2 regions of the Pseudoalteromonas sp. NZS11 genome follow, and region 2 is predicted to be linked to the other one. Evidence: riboswitches for the same ligand, from Rfam matches in the RefSeq annotation. Region 2 holds a riboswitch; the other holds the start of a gene.
What was found. A riboswitch is a leader RNA that binds a small molecule or an ion and turns the genes downstream of it on or off. The one in region 2 is predicted to bind cobalamin.

Region 1 (7,034 bases), on a different contig from region 2:
TCGGCGTAATCAACTGTGCCCACAATATTATCGCCCGCCCCTATGGCAAATAGGTTTTCGACTATATGTGGTGCAAGCGCGATTATGCGCAGCTTTTTAGAATCATTATCCTGCTCTGCAAGTGCACTGCCCGATACACTAAAAAGCAGCAGCCCAATAAAAAACGCTTTAAGCATTAGTAATCAAACCCTTCTAGCGCTTTTATGCCTGAGTCGAATGCGTGTTTTACATTACGCACTTCGCTTACAGTGTCGGCAAGGTCGGTTAAAGTACGATGCGCTGCACGCCCTGTAATAATAACTGACTGCATTGGTGGGCGGTTATTAAGCGCTGTTACCACTTCATCTAAATCAACGTAGCCGTAGGTCACCATATACGTAAGCTCATCGAGTAATACTAAATCAATACTGCTATCTGCAAGCATGCGTTTTGACTCTTGCCATGTTGCTTGGGCGGCTGCGGTATCGGCTTCTTTATTTTGCGTATCCCAGGTAAAACCGGTGTTCATTACAACAAACTCAACGCCTGCACCTTGTAATAAATTACGCTCGCCACATTCCCATGTACCTTTAATATATTGGCAAACGGCTGCTTTTTTACCATGCCCTACGCAGCGTGCTACAACGCCAAAACCCGAGGTTGATTTACCTTTACCATTGCCGGTAATTACCTGAAAAATACCTTTTACATCTTGTGCTGCAGCAACGCGCGCATCCACTTGTTCTTTTACTTTTTGTTGGCGCTGCTTGTGCTTATCGTTGTTTTGTTCAGTCATTATTGTGTCCTTCATAAATCGAGATAATTTGCTGTATGTTTAAATGCGTTTCGCACATGGTTGCTAATCGTTCTAACTGCTGCTCGCGATGAGTGGCAATACTAATTGGGTTAATTGAGGCGCTTGGTTTTACCCATTTTAAAATTTGCGATGTAGCATCGGCTTCATCAAATAAACCATGTAAATAGGTGCCCGCAATGGCGTTATCATCGCTAATAAAGCCATCGAACATAAAACCATGTGGATGGCTTTCATCAAAGGTTAAAAATGGCTTATCAAGCGCTGCACCTTGGCTAATTCCTGCATGTATTTCGTAACCACTACAGGGTGTTGATTGGTTATTTAAAAGCAGTGTAGCGGTTATTTTAGTTAATACTTTTTGTGCTGTTAGCGTGGTTTCAAAGTCGCATAGAGCAAGCCCATTCACTTGTTTTAATGACGATTCAATACCATCGGGATCGTTGATTGTATTGCCCAGCATTTGCATGCCGCCACAAATGCCAAGTACTTTGCCACCATAGCGTAAGTGGCGCTTAATTTGAGTGTCCCAGCCTTCATTTTTCAAAAAGTTTAAATCACCCAGCACATTTTTACTGCCTGGGAGAATTATCAGATCAACGTCTGGGATCGTTTGGGTATGGCGCACATAATTTATATTAATGTTTGGGTGCAAACGCAGTGCATCAAAATCGGTGTGGTTACTAATATGGGGAACAAGTAGCACTGCAATATTAATTGTGGCGTTGGTTACATTATTATCAATTGCGACGGCGTCTTCGGCATCAAGCGCGAGGTCGTGCAAATAAGGTAATACGCCAAGCACGGGTTTGTTTGTGTATTCTTCAAGCCAATCAAGCCCGCCTTGCAGCAAACCTATATCGCCTCTGAAGCGGTTTATAACAAAGCCTTTTACACGCGCCTGTTCTGACTCGCTTAACAACGCAAGCGTACCTACCAAATGTGCAAACACACCACCTTTATCAATATCGGCAATAATAATGACAGGACAATCTACCTCTTCGGCGTAACCCATATTGGCAATATCGTTTTCACGCAGGTTTATTTCAGCAGGACTCCCCGCTCCTTCAACAAGGAGTAAATCAAAACGTTTAGCTAAGCGGTTATGTGAGGTAATTACTGCATCCATCGCCACTTTTTTATAGTCGTGATATTTGCCCGCTTCCATATTGCTAATGGCTTTTCCGTGAATAATCACTTGTGCGCCCGTATCGCTATTAGGTTTAAGCAATATGGGATTAAAATCTATTTCGGGCTCGACTTTAGCGGCTATTGCTTGCAAGGCTTGCGCACGGCCAATTTCTCCGCCATCTTTTGTTACCGCGCTATTAAGTGCCATATTTTGTGGTTTAAAAGGCGCAACCTTTACTCCACGCTTAGCAAACACTCTGCAAAGGGCTGCAACTAGGGTGCTTTTACCAGCATCTGATGTAGTGCCTTGAACCATTAAGGTTTTCATGGAATTACACCCTTCGCTTTCTAAAAAACAATAAACTTAAAAAGAACACGCTACCAATAGCAGCGGTTATAACACCTACAGGTAACTCTTGGTTTTTTAGCAAGGAGCGCGAAAGTACATCAACCCACACCATAAATGTACCGCCCACTAAGCTGGTTACTAGCAATCCCGCGATGGTGCCTTGGGAGATAAAAAAGCGCACAATATGCGGCACCATTAATCCTACAAACCCAATACCACCACACATAGCCACCAGCACAGCGGTAATTAATGAGCTCAAAACCAGCATGAGTATTCTAAAGCGCTGGACCCTCACACCTAATGTAATTGCGCTTTCATCGCCCAGCAACATAGCATTGAGCTGCCTTCTATAGCTCAGCATTACAAACGTACACAATGTAATTACCAATAAAGGTAACCAAAGCGTAGCCCACTGCGCACGAGCAAAGCTGCCCAGTGTCCAAAATAAAATAGCGGCTACCGCCTGAGGATCGCTCCAATAAAGCAACAAGCTGGTAAACGCACTAAATAAAAACGACAGAGCAACACCAGCTAATAACATTGATTCTACCTGTGCACTTTGCTGCCTACCTGCAATAAGTATTAATAAACTCATAGCGAGTAAGCTGCCCAGCAGTGCTGCTGCCGATAGCATAAAGCCTGCGCTAATGCCTGCTAATGCCATAAGTAACACCACACCAAATGAGGCACCCGACGATATACCAAACAAGTAAGGATCGGCTAAAGGGTTACGCGTTACCGTTTGTAAAATAAGCCCCGCAATTGCTAAGCCAGAGCCTGCTAAAAAGGCGAGTAATGTGCGTGGCATTCTTAGCTCGTAAATAATACGCGAATTAAAAGACGCATCATTTGAGAGTAAAAAGCTATTAAATACATCTTGAAGTGAGGTCTCTGCTGCGCCAAAACTAAGTGCTGCAAATAAGCTAAATAAAGCAGCTAAAGTACTTATAAAAAGCGCAAATGAGTGGCGATTATTAACTGCGCTCATATTATTCATAACCATAAAAGTAAGTGATATGAGGGATGCTATTTCCCGACTTCGATATTTGCGGGTGGTTATTTACTTGAGCGCAGACACCAAAAACGTCGCCTAGCATGTTTTCGGTTAATACCTCACTTGGCGTACCTGTATGTGTAATTTCACCGTTTTTAATAACCACTAGTTCATCGCACATTGCCGAGGCTAAGTTTAAATCATGAAACGATGCAAACACCGTTACACCCAACGATTTAGCAAGCTCCATTACCTGTATTTGGTATTTAACATCTAAATGGCTAGTTGGCTCGTCCATTATTAACAGTTGAGGTTGCTGGACTATGGCGCGGGCTATCAAGGCACGTTGTTTTTCACCGCCCGAAAGTGATTCAAAGCTTTGCTCACTATGATCTGCCAACCCTACGGTGTTGATAGCTTGGATGATTTTTTGTTTATCAATGTTAGTTACTGAGCTAAATAACGATTTATGAGGCGTTAGCCCAAGCGCAATAACGTCAAATACGCTTAAGTTAAATTGCGAGGGGGTTTCTTGTAAAACAACCGCTACTTTTTTTGCGTACTCATCGCTTTTTAGCTGCCAAATGTCGGTGTTGTTAAACTCCACCACGCCATCACTAGGTTTATTAAAGCGATATAAACAACGCAATAAGCTCGATTTACCTGCGCCATTAGGTCCAATTAAACCAACAAATTTACCTGTGGTTATTTTAAGGTTTATTTTTTTGAGAATCGTTTTATTGCCAATATCCCACGATACGTTTTTAACGTTTAGTAATGGTGTATTTAATGGCGTTTGAGTGTGCAATAGTCAGTCCTAGGCTAGGTTAAACTCACCAAAATGCGATAAAAATACTAATGCACTACAAGAAAAAATGAGTAAACCCGCTCGTTAAAAAAATTCATACCAATTGCATTAAATTAGTAAGCTATTATAGCGACAAATAAATAGCTTAATAACAAGGCGAAATTATGACATATAGTTGTTATATATGAATAATTTTGAACAAAGTTAGTAAGTTATTTAATTCGCTAGAAAGATCATGTTTTTAATAAAATTGGTATTATACCATTTGTATCTGACTTACAGCTCAGCTGCTTACAGTTGCGGGAACAGTCGAGGACTCGCACCTCATTCCAAATGAAGCTCTATTATGGGCGGCTAAGTAAATAATTTAAAGCAAAAAAAACCGCACTCAAAAGAGCGCGGTTAAAAAGGGAGTGTTTTAACTAATTTAGCGAATAGTTAAAACTTGTATTCCATACCTAAGCCTACGTAGTCTTGGTCAACGTTGTTGTCCATGTCGAAGCTTGAGTAAAAGCCAAATACTTTAATGTTTTTATTTAATTTGTGATCAAGACCAACTGATATTGCTGACTTATCGTCGCTGTCGTCAAAGTCCATGTCTTGGTATTGCACTTTAAATGTGTTGTTACCCATGCTGTAAGCTGCATTTAATAGGTAACCATCCGCTTCTGCGCTGCCGTCAACTTTTTCTTGTGTTTGGTACATTGCACCTAACTTAAAGTTTTCAACTTTACCTTGGATTGATGCACGTACTACATCGTAGCCATTTACTTCACTATCGGCTGCGATAGAGGCATATACTGCGCTCTTTTTAAGTGCAACGTCACCGTAAGTAACCGCCATTGAGTAACCGTTATCAGCGTCTACATCATCTTCAGCTACAAAAGTAGCAAGTACTTTAAAACCTTCGTATGAGTTTGATGAATAACTAACAGTATTACCTAAGCGGTTTTCACCTTTAAATACATTTTTAATGTCGCCTTCAAGATCGTTAAATAAATCTAACTTACCTTGAGATTGTTTAAGCGCAGTATCGTTACGACCAATAACCACTTGGCCAAACGCACCTTTTAAACCAACGTATTGGTTACGCGCAGAAATGTTGTCGTCGTTATCGCCTTTTGAATCAGCATCAGACACATCCACTTGAAACTCAAACTTATATACTGCTTCTAAACTATCATTTATTTTTTCAGAACCTTTAACACCAAGACGAGATGCATTACTTTTTATCTCAGTAAAAGACCCTTCGCCATCATCAGATGATTGCACTGTTACATTCGCTTTACCGTAAATGTCTACATCAGCAAGTGCATTAAAAGATAAACCACTTAATAGTGCTAAGCATAAGCTCGATTTTACAAATTTCATGTTATTTCCTTGGATAATCACAAAAGACTAATTTTTAAAACTGCTGCATTTTGTCACCGCTAAATGACAGTAATATTACAACGGAAATATTAATGTCTTTTTTTATTAATAAAAATGCATTAAATGTGAAATCAAAATAACATGAAAGCTTAATAAACGGCCGAACTTACTTACCTTGCTTTAATGACAAGCTTGGCGTCATTTGCGAAAGTAAATTAACTAAGGTTTCTATTAGCTCTTTTTGCTCGTTGTCTCTGTGATACGCTATAAATACGTCTCTTGAGGTGTTTTCTACCCCTTTAACATGAAACAACTCACCTTTTTCTAAATGCCCTTCAACCAATACTTGAGGTATAAATGCACTACCACCACATTGCAGTATTAAATCAAGTGCAATACGTCCCGTGCTGGTTCTAAAGTAAGGTGGCGTTTTTCCTGTAAACTGACGCGCATGCCAAAGAGAAAAAGTAGTTCCCCAATCCACATACACATATTGATTATCAAAAAAGTTTTCGTTCGTTGCGGTGTCGTATCCGCTTACTGGAATGATTGGCAACTCACAAATTCGCTCTACCACTAATTCATCTACTTTTGGTGGATCAAACAATATTGCCAAATCGAGAGTACGCTCTAATAAAAGTCGAGTGCTTTCTTGTTGTGCTTTAACTTCTGCAACCAACGACACGCCCGGCATCGCCGATACAATATTTGTTATACCAAACTGTAAAAAAGCATCCCAAATATTAGGCGTTCCTGCTAAGCTAATTTGCTTATGCATATTGTCGGCAAGTGCAACATCTACTTTGGCGCGCTGCATGCCCGTAATAATCATTTGTGCGTGCGGTAATAAGCGCTCGCCAGGTGCTGTAAGTTGAATATTATTACGCTGGCGAATAAACAAATTAACACCAAGCCCTTGCTCTAATTGGCGAATTCTAAAGCTCACTGCAGACTGCGTAATATAAAGGTTTTCGGCCGCTTTACCAAAGTGACGCGTACGCACTACTTCAACAAATGTTTTTAATAAATCGATATCCAATTTTTTATCCTCACGATAAAAATAATTTGTTTAATAAATTGCCAAACTTGCATCATACTCCAGCTAATTAATAGGGTATGAGGATAAAGCTATGAGCAATAACATTTCATTACTACGCCAAGCATTTGTTAGCCAACGTCAATTTTATGATGATCAGAATTTTCCACGTGGTTTTAGCCGCAGCGGAAACTTCACCTTATTAGAAGCCAGTATATTAGAACAACACGGTGTTGTTTTAAGAGGCTTATACAGTAAAACAATTGAGCCGCAAAACGAACATCAAGAACAGTTTGTAGCAGTAGTAACTGGCTCACAAGAACCTACTAACCCAATCGAACGTGCTTGGATAAAATACTTAAAGCTAACGACCTGTAAAACTAAGTTTCATACTTTATTTGGCCGCTCAAAAATGTCAGGACCGGCACCGATTAGCCAAGAGTATTATTCAGAAGCGGATAATCTGTAAGTACTTAAGTTATTTGCTTTTTTGCGTTTTAACAGTTACAACTTGTATAAGCAAATATTTTTGCAAAATATAAACAGGGTTGT
Region 2 (7,034 bases):
AAACGAAGCTGCTGAATGTTATTAGTAAACTTTAGGCTGGGTATTACTTTAAAAATATCAGCTATTGGCGCGCTATTTTGAAAAGCTAATTCATTACAAGCACCAATAACACTTTGTCCCTCACCAGTGTGCTGCACAATGTATTGGTTTGATTTAAAGCCCGCTATGCTTGTCGTTAAAAAGTAGAGTGCTTGGTGAGTGCTTAGCTGGCTATTTACCTCATCAACATTACCCATTCCGTTATGCGAAAGTACAACAGAGCAATGATTTGGTAAAAATGGCTTTATTTGTGTAAATGCATCAAGTACTTGAAAGGCTTTAACGGTAAATAAAACAACATCAAATTCAGCCGCTTTATTTAGCTGATTTAATGCAATAAATTGTGCGTCAATTTTTTTAGATGCACCCTTTCCTCTGCTGTAAAAGCGAGTGTTTGTTGGGTTTTTACGAGTTAAAATACTGACATTATGCGACGCACTTAGAAAGTGGCTCATCAATAAGCCAATAGCACCATCGCCGACAATTAAAATATTAGCCATATGGGTTCTTTTTTCGAGGTGTAAAAATTACTCTAAGTAAAAAGTAGCTTGCGGCACCTGCAAAATCAGCAAAAAAATCACCGAGTGATGCTTGCCTATATGGAAGTGCGTCTTGCATTATTTCTATAGAGGCGCCATAACCTGCCAATAAAAGTATTTGCGCATATAAAGGAAGCTTAAACGCTTTATCCATTATTATGGCTAGTATAAAAAAAATCCCAAAATGGGCGACTTTATCAACATGAGGAAATAAATTTACAACGCCACCTTTTATTTCTTTGGCAAATAAAAAGGTAAAAGCTACTATGCTGATTAAAAAAATTGCTTGATAAACACGCCTTGTCACGACAAATCCTAAAATCGCTTAAAAAAGAGGCGCAAGTATATCAAACTAATTTAATATCGCACCTGAACAAGATGCAGAAAAATGTAAAGATTTATAATTTTAGCGTTATAATTGCCACATAAAATTAAGATTAAATAGTTAGGAGCAAACCAATGCCTTCATTTGATATTGTATCTGAAGTAGAAATGAACGAAGCTAAAAACGCAGTTGATAATGCAAATCGTGAGCTAGAGACTCGCTTTGACTTTAGAGGCGTTGATGCATCTATTGAGCTAAATGACAAAACAATTAAGCTTAAAGCTGAAGCAGACTCTCAGGTTATGCAATTATTTGATATTTTAGCTAACAAAATATCTAAGCGTGGTATGGATGTATCAAGCTTAGAGCTTCAAGATATTACCCGTGCAGGTAAAAATGTATTTCGTAACGTTGGCTTAAAGCAAGGTATCGAAAAGGACATGGCTAAAAAAGTAGTTAAAGCCATTAAAGACTCTAAAGTTAAAGTTCAAGCTGCTATCCAAGGCGAAGAAGTACGTGTAACGGGTAAAAAACGTGACGATCTTCAAGAGGCTATGCAAGTAGTGCGCAGTGCTGAGCTAGGTCAGCCTTTTCAGTTTAAAAATTTCCGCGATTAATTAATAAATAGTTTTAAATTAAGCATGCTTTAATCTGTTTATACTTACAGACAGATTGAAGCTACTTACTCTTTTTAAATATCTCACTATTATCCCTCTTTATTGCCTAGATACTCCCGTATGTATTAATCTCCTTTTTGATATTTAAGCTATTATATTTAATCACATGCAATTAAGTACTTCACACTAGAAGGTATTAAAATGAAACGTCATCAATTATTTTTGTTATTTGTTTTGCTTACATTTACCAAACCAAGCTTATCAAAAACAGTTGATATTGATGTACTGGTTGAAGATGGCTACTTTCCCATTATTATTAATGCGCAAAAAAAACAGGGTTTTGCTCCTGAGTTTATTAAGATTTTAAACGGCGCACAGCAGGAGTTTAACTTCGTACTTGAGTCTCTACCTGTAAAAAGGCTTGCTTTGTCAGTTGAAAAAAATAATTTTGATGTTTTATTTTTAATGGCACTGCAATGGATCCCACAATCAGCGCAAGAGAATATTAAAAAAACCGAATTTTATACCATTACCAAAAATGAGCTTTATACGCTTAAAGAAAATACAAATGAGCAAGCTTACTTTGACGACATTACGTCATTAACAAAGGTTGGGGTATTGGGGTACTCGTATCAATTTGCTGGATTTAATACCGATGCCGAATTTTTAAGTGAGGAACATCAGGTAAGTTTAACCATTGATGAATTCAATGTGGTTAAAATGCTGCTATTAAAGCGCGCGGAAGTAGGTGTTTTAAATAATATTGCTTACCAATATTTTAAAAATCAAAATACTTTTAATATGGATTTACTCTATAAAAGTAACGTACCAGATGCCGTTTATAAAACGCACTTTTTAGTTAACTCTAAATCAAATAAGATCACTAGTAATAAAATGGATGAAATACTAAGCTTACCTACTGCACAAATACTACTTCAGAAGCTACTTGATAAATATGGAGTTTCTTCAAACTATACTAGCCCCTAACTGCATTTTAAAGGTTTTTAGCTGTATAGACGTCCATTGACATTTGTAAACAAAATACTCACAATAGCGACATATTTTCAAGGTGCTTGCTAGCCACTTCATGTAATGATTTTTTTAGCAGGATAATCGGGAAGTTGGTGCGTTTTCATGATGACTACAAGCCCAACACTGCCCCCGCAACGGTAAAGTATTGCATATTTTGATGTGCTTACTGAGTCCGGAGACCGGCCTTGATGCAATCTTACTTACTTAAATCTTTGCGGTGGGCAAAGGTAGGGGACATCATGTTAAACAAAACAACTTTAGGCGTTGCTATTTCTGCTGCGCTTTCATTTTCTGTGTCTGGCGCAGAGCAATCAATTGAAAAAATAACCGTTACAGCTAATAAATTTGAGCAATCAATCAATGACGTTTTAGCAAGTGTAAATGTTATTGAGCGTGCAGAAATAGAAGCAAGCAACGTACGCGATTTACCAACCTTATTAAGCACGCGAGTTGGTTTTCAGGTTAATCCAAACGGTGGTTTTGGCCAAAATACAGGTGTGTCACTTCGTGGTACTGGCTCTGGCGATACGCTAATTTTGATTGACGGTGTACGTACAGGCTCAGCAACACTTGGTCAAAAAGCATTAAATAATGTCCCTTTAAATAGTATTGAACGCATTGAAATTATTAAGGGTTCTCGCGCGGCTGTTTACGGCTCTGATGCACTTGCTGGCGTAATTAACATTATAACGCGTGAATCAGATAACTTATCTGTGAGTGCTACGTTTGGTTCTGATTCTTACCAAAATTATCAAGTGGCAGGCTCTGTAAAATCAGGCGATATAACAACAGCATTTAATGCAGGCTTTGAAAAAACAGATAACTTTGATGTACTGCAAGGCGTAGCACCAGATGAAGATGGCTATGAAAATAAAAATCTTGGTTTTAAAGTAAATTATACTGATGCACACTACGGCGACTTTAAGTTATTAGGTCAATACAGTGAAGGTTTCGCAGATTACGACAGCCGCTTTAGCCCAGCCGACAGTACGATTGAACGAGATGATTTTAAAAACTATCAGCTTTCTGCAGGTTGGAGTAAAAACTACACTAACCAAACGCACAGTATTGATTTAGCGCTAGCAACGGATGATTCAGACAATACATATGTTGATTTTTCAGTTGGACCAACAACAAGTACTTTTATAACTAAACGCACACAAATGGATTATAACGGCCAATACCTATTATCTGATGATCTTAACATTAGTGGTGGTATCAATTGGTACAACGATGATGTATCTCATAGTTCGCAACTATTTGTTGAAGACAGCCGAGATGTACTTGCCGTGTTTGTAGGTGCTTACTACGATGCAGATAAAGTATTGGCTAATTTAACTGTTCGCCAAGATGACGACGAGCAATTTGGCGACGAAACAACGTATACAGCCGCTGCAGGTTATCATTTATCTGAAGATGCAACATTTCGTATAAGCCAAAGTACTGGCTTTAAAGCCCCTACATTTAACGATTTATATTTCCCACTTTATGGTAACCCTGATTTACAGCCTGAAAAATCAGTAAACCGTGAGCTAGGTTTGAGTGTGGACTTTGATATTGCGCAAGTTGATGTTGCAATATTTAGAAACGATATAGAAGATAAAATTGATTACGATGCAAACTTTGCATTAGCTAATATCGATGAAGCACGTTATGAAGGGGTTGAATTTAGCTTATCTCAGCAGTTTTTTGGTTTTGATAGCAACCTTAACTTTGCTTACTTAAGCGCTGAAGACGAAGAAACGGGCGCAGAGTTACGTAATGTTGCTAAACGTACTTTTAACTGGGAACTTGCAAAACAGTTTGGTGCTTTTGATGCAAGCTTAGACATGCAATACCGTAGCGACCGACAAGGTGCTGTGACGCGTTTAGGATCATACACGCTTTGGAACTTAGCGGGTAATTATCAAGTAAATGAGCATATTGAAGTTTCGCTTCGTGTAGAAAACTTATTTGATAAAGAGTATAACGCTGTTGATTCAAATACTGATTTTACAACGGGTCAAGTGTATTACTACAACACTCCAGAGCGTCGCTTTTTTGCAGGCGCAAGCTACCAGTTTTAACGGTATTTATTAATATTAAAAAGCCCGACTTATGTCGGGCTTTTTAATGTGTAGCTAAGTTTAACTAATCAATTTAACTACTCAAATTAGCTAGCCAGCTAAGAACTCTTTAAAGACGGTTTCAAACTTATGTAATTTAGGTGCTATTAAAATACTACAGTAACCCTGCTGTGGGTTTTCGTTATAGTAATCTTGATGATAATGCTCTGCTGGATAATACGTAGTGGCAGGGCTGACTTCTGTCACAATTGGCTCACTCACATGGCTTTGCAGTTGAGCTATCATTTCATTGGTTTGCTTTAGTTGGGCTTCATCGTGATAGTAAACAACGCTTCTGTACTGTGTGCCTATATCGTTACCTTGGCGATTCAATTGTGTTGCATCATGCAAAGTGAAAAACATTGCTAAAAGTGTTTCAAAGCTAACTACAGTAGTATCAAATTCAATTTTAACAACCTCAGCGTGCCCAGTTGTGCCAGAGCATACAGAATTATAGGTTGGGGTGTCGGTTTCGCCACCGGTATAGCCAGAACTCACATCTAATACGCCATTTACACGTCTAAATGCTGCATCTATACACCAAAAACAGCCGCCACCAAATGTTGCTACTTGCGTTGTTGAGCTCATAAGTATTCCTAAAATGTATATGGAGTTTAAAGGCGAGCATAAATTGTATGCGCCGCAACAACAAGGTTACGGCGCAATAAAGAGATTAGATCTCTTCGAAAGGCTTTTCAGCAGCTTGTTTATTCAGCTTTTGTTGTAAAAACTCAGGTGACTGTGTATTTTTCGATAGAGCATAATACGCAGCAGGTACAACAAAAAGAGTCAGCAGGGTAGATACAATAACCCCTGTAAACACAACTACACCAATTACCATACGGCTTTCAGCGCCGGGGCCTGAAGCAAAAACCAAGGGAACAGAGCTCATAACGGTTGTTAGTGAGGTCATTATTATTGGGCGAAGGCGCTGGGTAGCTGCTTGTAGTATTGCTTCACTAAACTCAACGCCTTTATCGCGTAATTGGTTAGTAAATTCTACAATCAAAATACCATTTTTAGCACTTAAGCCTATGAGCATGACAATACCTATTTGGCTGTAAATATTTAAGGTAAGTCCTGTAGCCCAAAGCCCAAACATAGCGCCCATTAAACCAAGCGGTACGGTAAGCATAATGACAAACGGGTGCATAAAGCTTTCAAACTGCGCAGCAAGTACTAAAAAGGTAACGGTAAGTGCAAGTATAAATACGTAGGTCATCGCTGATGCGCCTTCGTAATAAAGCTGCGACTCACCTTTGTAATCTACTGCGCCATCTATATCGTTTTCTTGCGCGGCTACTTCGTTTAAAAAGTTAAGCGCTTGCTCAAGTGTATAGCCATCAGCTAAGTTGGCGCTTAATGTAATTGCGCGCATACGGTTGTAACGGTTTAAGCGTGAGGCTGTTGCTTCTTCTTTTAAGCTGATAAGGCTATCAAGTGGAACTAGTTCACCGCTTCGTGATTTAAGGTATATATTTGAAATATCAGTAGGATTGGTAAAATCTTCTTTTGTCCCTTTTAAAATCACATCGTATTCTTCACCGCGGTCAATAAAGGTCGTAACACGGCGCTGGCCAAGCATTGTTTCTAGTGTACGGCCTACATCAGATACCGAAACGCCTAAATCGGCAGCTTTGTTTTTATCTATGCTGACTAAAAACTGCGGGAAGGTTTCTTTGTAATCATGATCGATTCTTACTAAACCTGGGTTTTGTTCAGCACGCTTAATTATACGGTCACGCCAATCGGCTAGTTGTGCATAATCATTACCTTGTAGTACAAACTCAATTGGGCGAGATGAACCACCACCACCAATACCACGGCGCATAATGGCAAATGCACGAACATCGGTAACTTCTTGCATTTTACCGCTTATTTCATCCATTACTTCCCACGTTGAGCGTTTGCGTTTATCCCAATCGGCCATACCCACAATCGCAACACCGCCGCTGCCACCCCAGCCAGGCACTCGAACAAGTACGCGACTTAGCTCACCGGCTTGCGAGTAAGGCATTAAGCGCTCTTCAATTTTAGCCATATTAGCGGCGTTATTTTCGTAACTTGCGCCCTCAGGGCCGCTCATCATAATAAAGAACGTGCCACGATCTTCTTTTGGCGTTAGCTCAGAAGGAACTTGTAAAAACAACGAGTAACTAACAAAGCCAGCTAATAATAGGCTCACCATTAAACCCCATTTACGGGTTATGTTGGTGGAGAGTGAATTACGGTAACTTACTTCAATTTTAGTAAACTGGCGGTCCATCCATTGGCTAAATTTATTTGGTTTGTCTGATACTTTAAGTACTTTAGAGCACAAGGCTGGTGCGAGAGTCAGTGCTGTAACACTTGAGAAAAATACGGCAGCACTTACCGC

Region 1: it holds a riboswitch for cobalamin, as region 2 does, so the genes downstream of both, I6E82_RS13065 (ABC transporter ATP-binding protein) here and I6E82_RS02335 (TonB-dependent receptor domain-containing protein) in region 2, are expected to answer to the same signal.

The regions. Positions count from the first base shown of each region.
Region 1 covers NZ_JADYWP010000005.1:214,257-221,290, forward strand. Annotated here, with positions in the region: gene I6E82_RS13045 (cobalamin-binding protein) at 1-176, opposite strand, end outside; gene cobO (cob(I)yrinic acid a,c-diamide adenosyltransferase) at 176-775, opposite strand; gene I6E82_RS13055 (cobyric acid synthase) at 768-2,252, opposite strand; gene I6E82_RS13060 (FecCD family ABC transporter permease) at 2,257-3,261, opposite strand; gene I6E82_RS13065 (ABC transporter ATP-binding protein) at 3,263-4,075, opposite strand; cobalamin riboswitch at 4,321-4,470, opposite strand; gene I6E82_RS13070 (porin) at 4,514-5,446, opposite strand; gene I6E82_RS13075 (LysR family transcriptional regulator) at 5,613-6,485, opposite strand; gene I6E82_RS13080 (DUF413 domain-containing protein) at 6,577-6,951, shown strand.
Region 2 covers NZ_JADYWP010000001.1:519,253-526,286, forward strand. Annotated here, with positions in the region: gene I6E82_RS02315 (ketopantoate reductase family protein) at 1-539, opposite strand, end outside; gene I6E82_RS02320 (VanZ family protein) at 532-885, opposite strand; gene I6E82_RS02325 (YajQ family cyclic di-GMP-binding protein) at 1,038-1,520, shown strand; gene I6E82_RS02330 (ABC transporter substrate-binding protein) at 1,722-2,507, shown strand; cobalamin riboswitch at 2,571-2,754, shown strand; gene I6E82_RS02335 (TonB-dependent receptor domain-containing protein) at 2,792-4,618, shown strand; gene msrA (peptide-methionine (S)-S-oxide reductase MsrA) at 4,709-5,245, opposite strand; gene I6E82_RS02345 (efflux RND transporter permease subunit) at 5,331-7,034, opposite strand, start outside.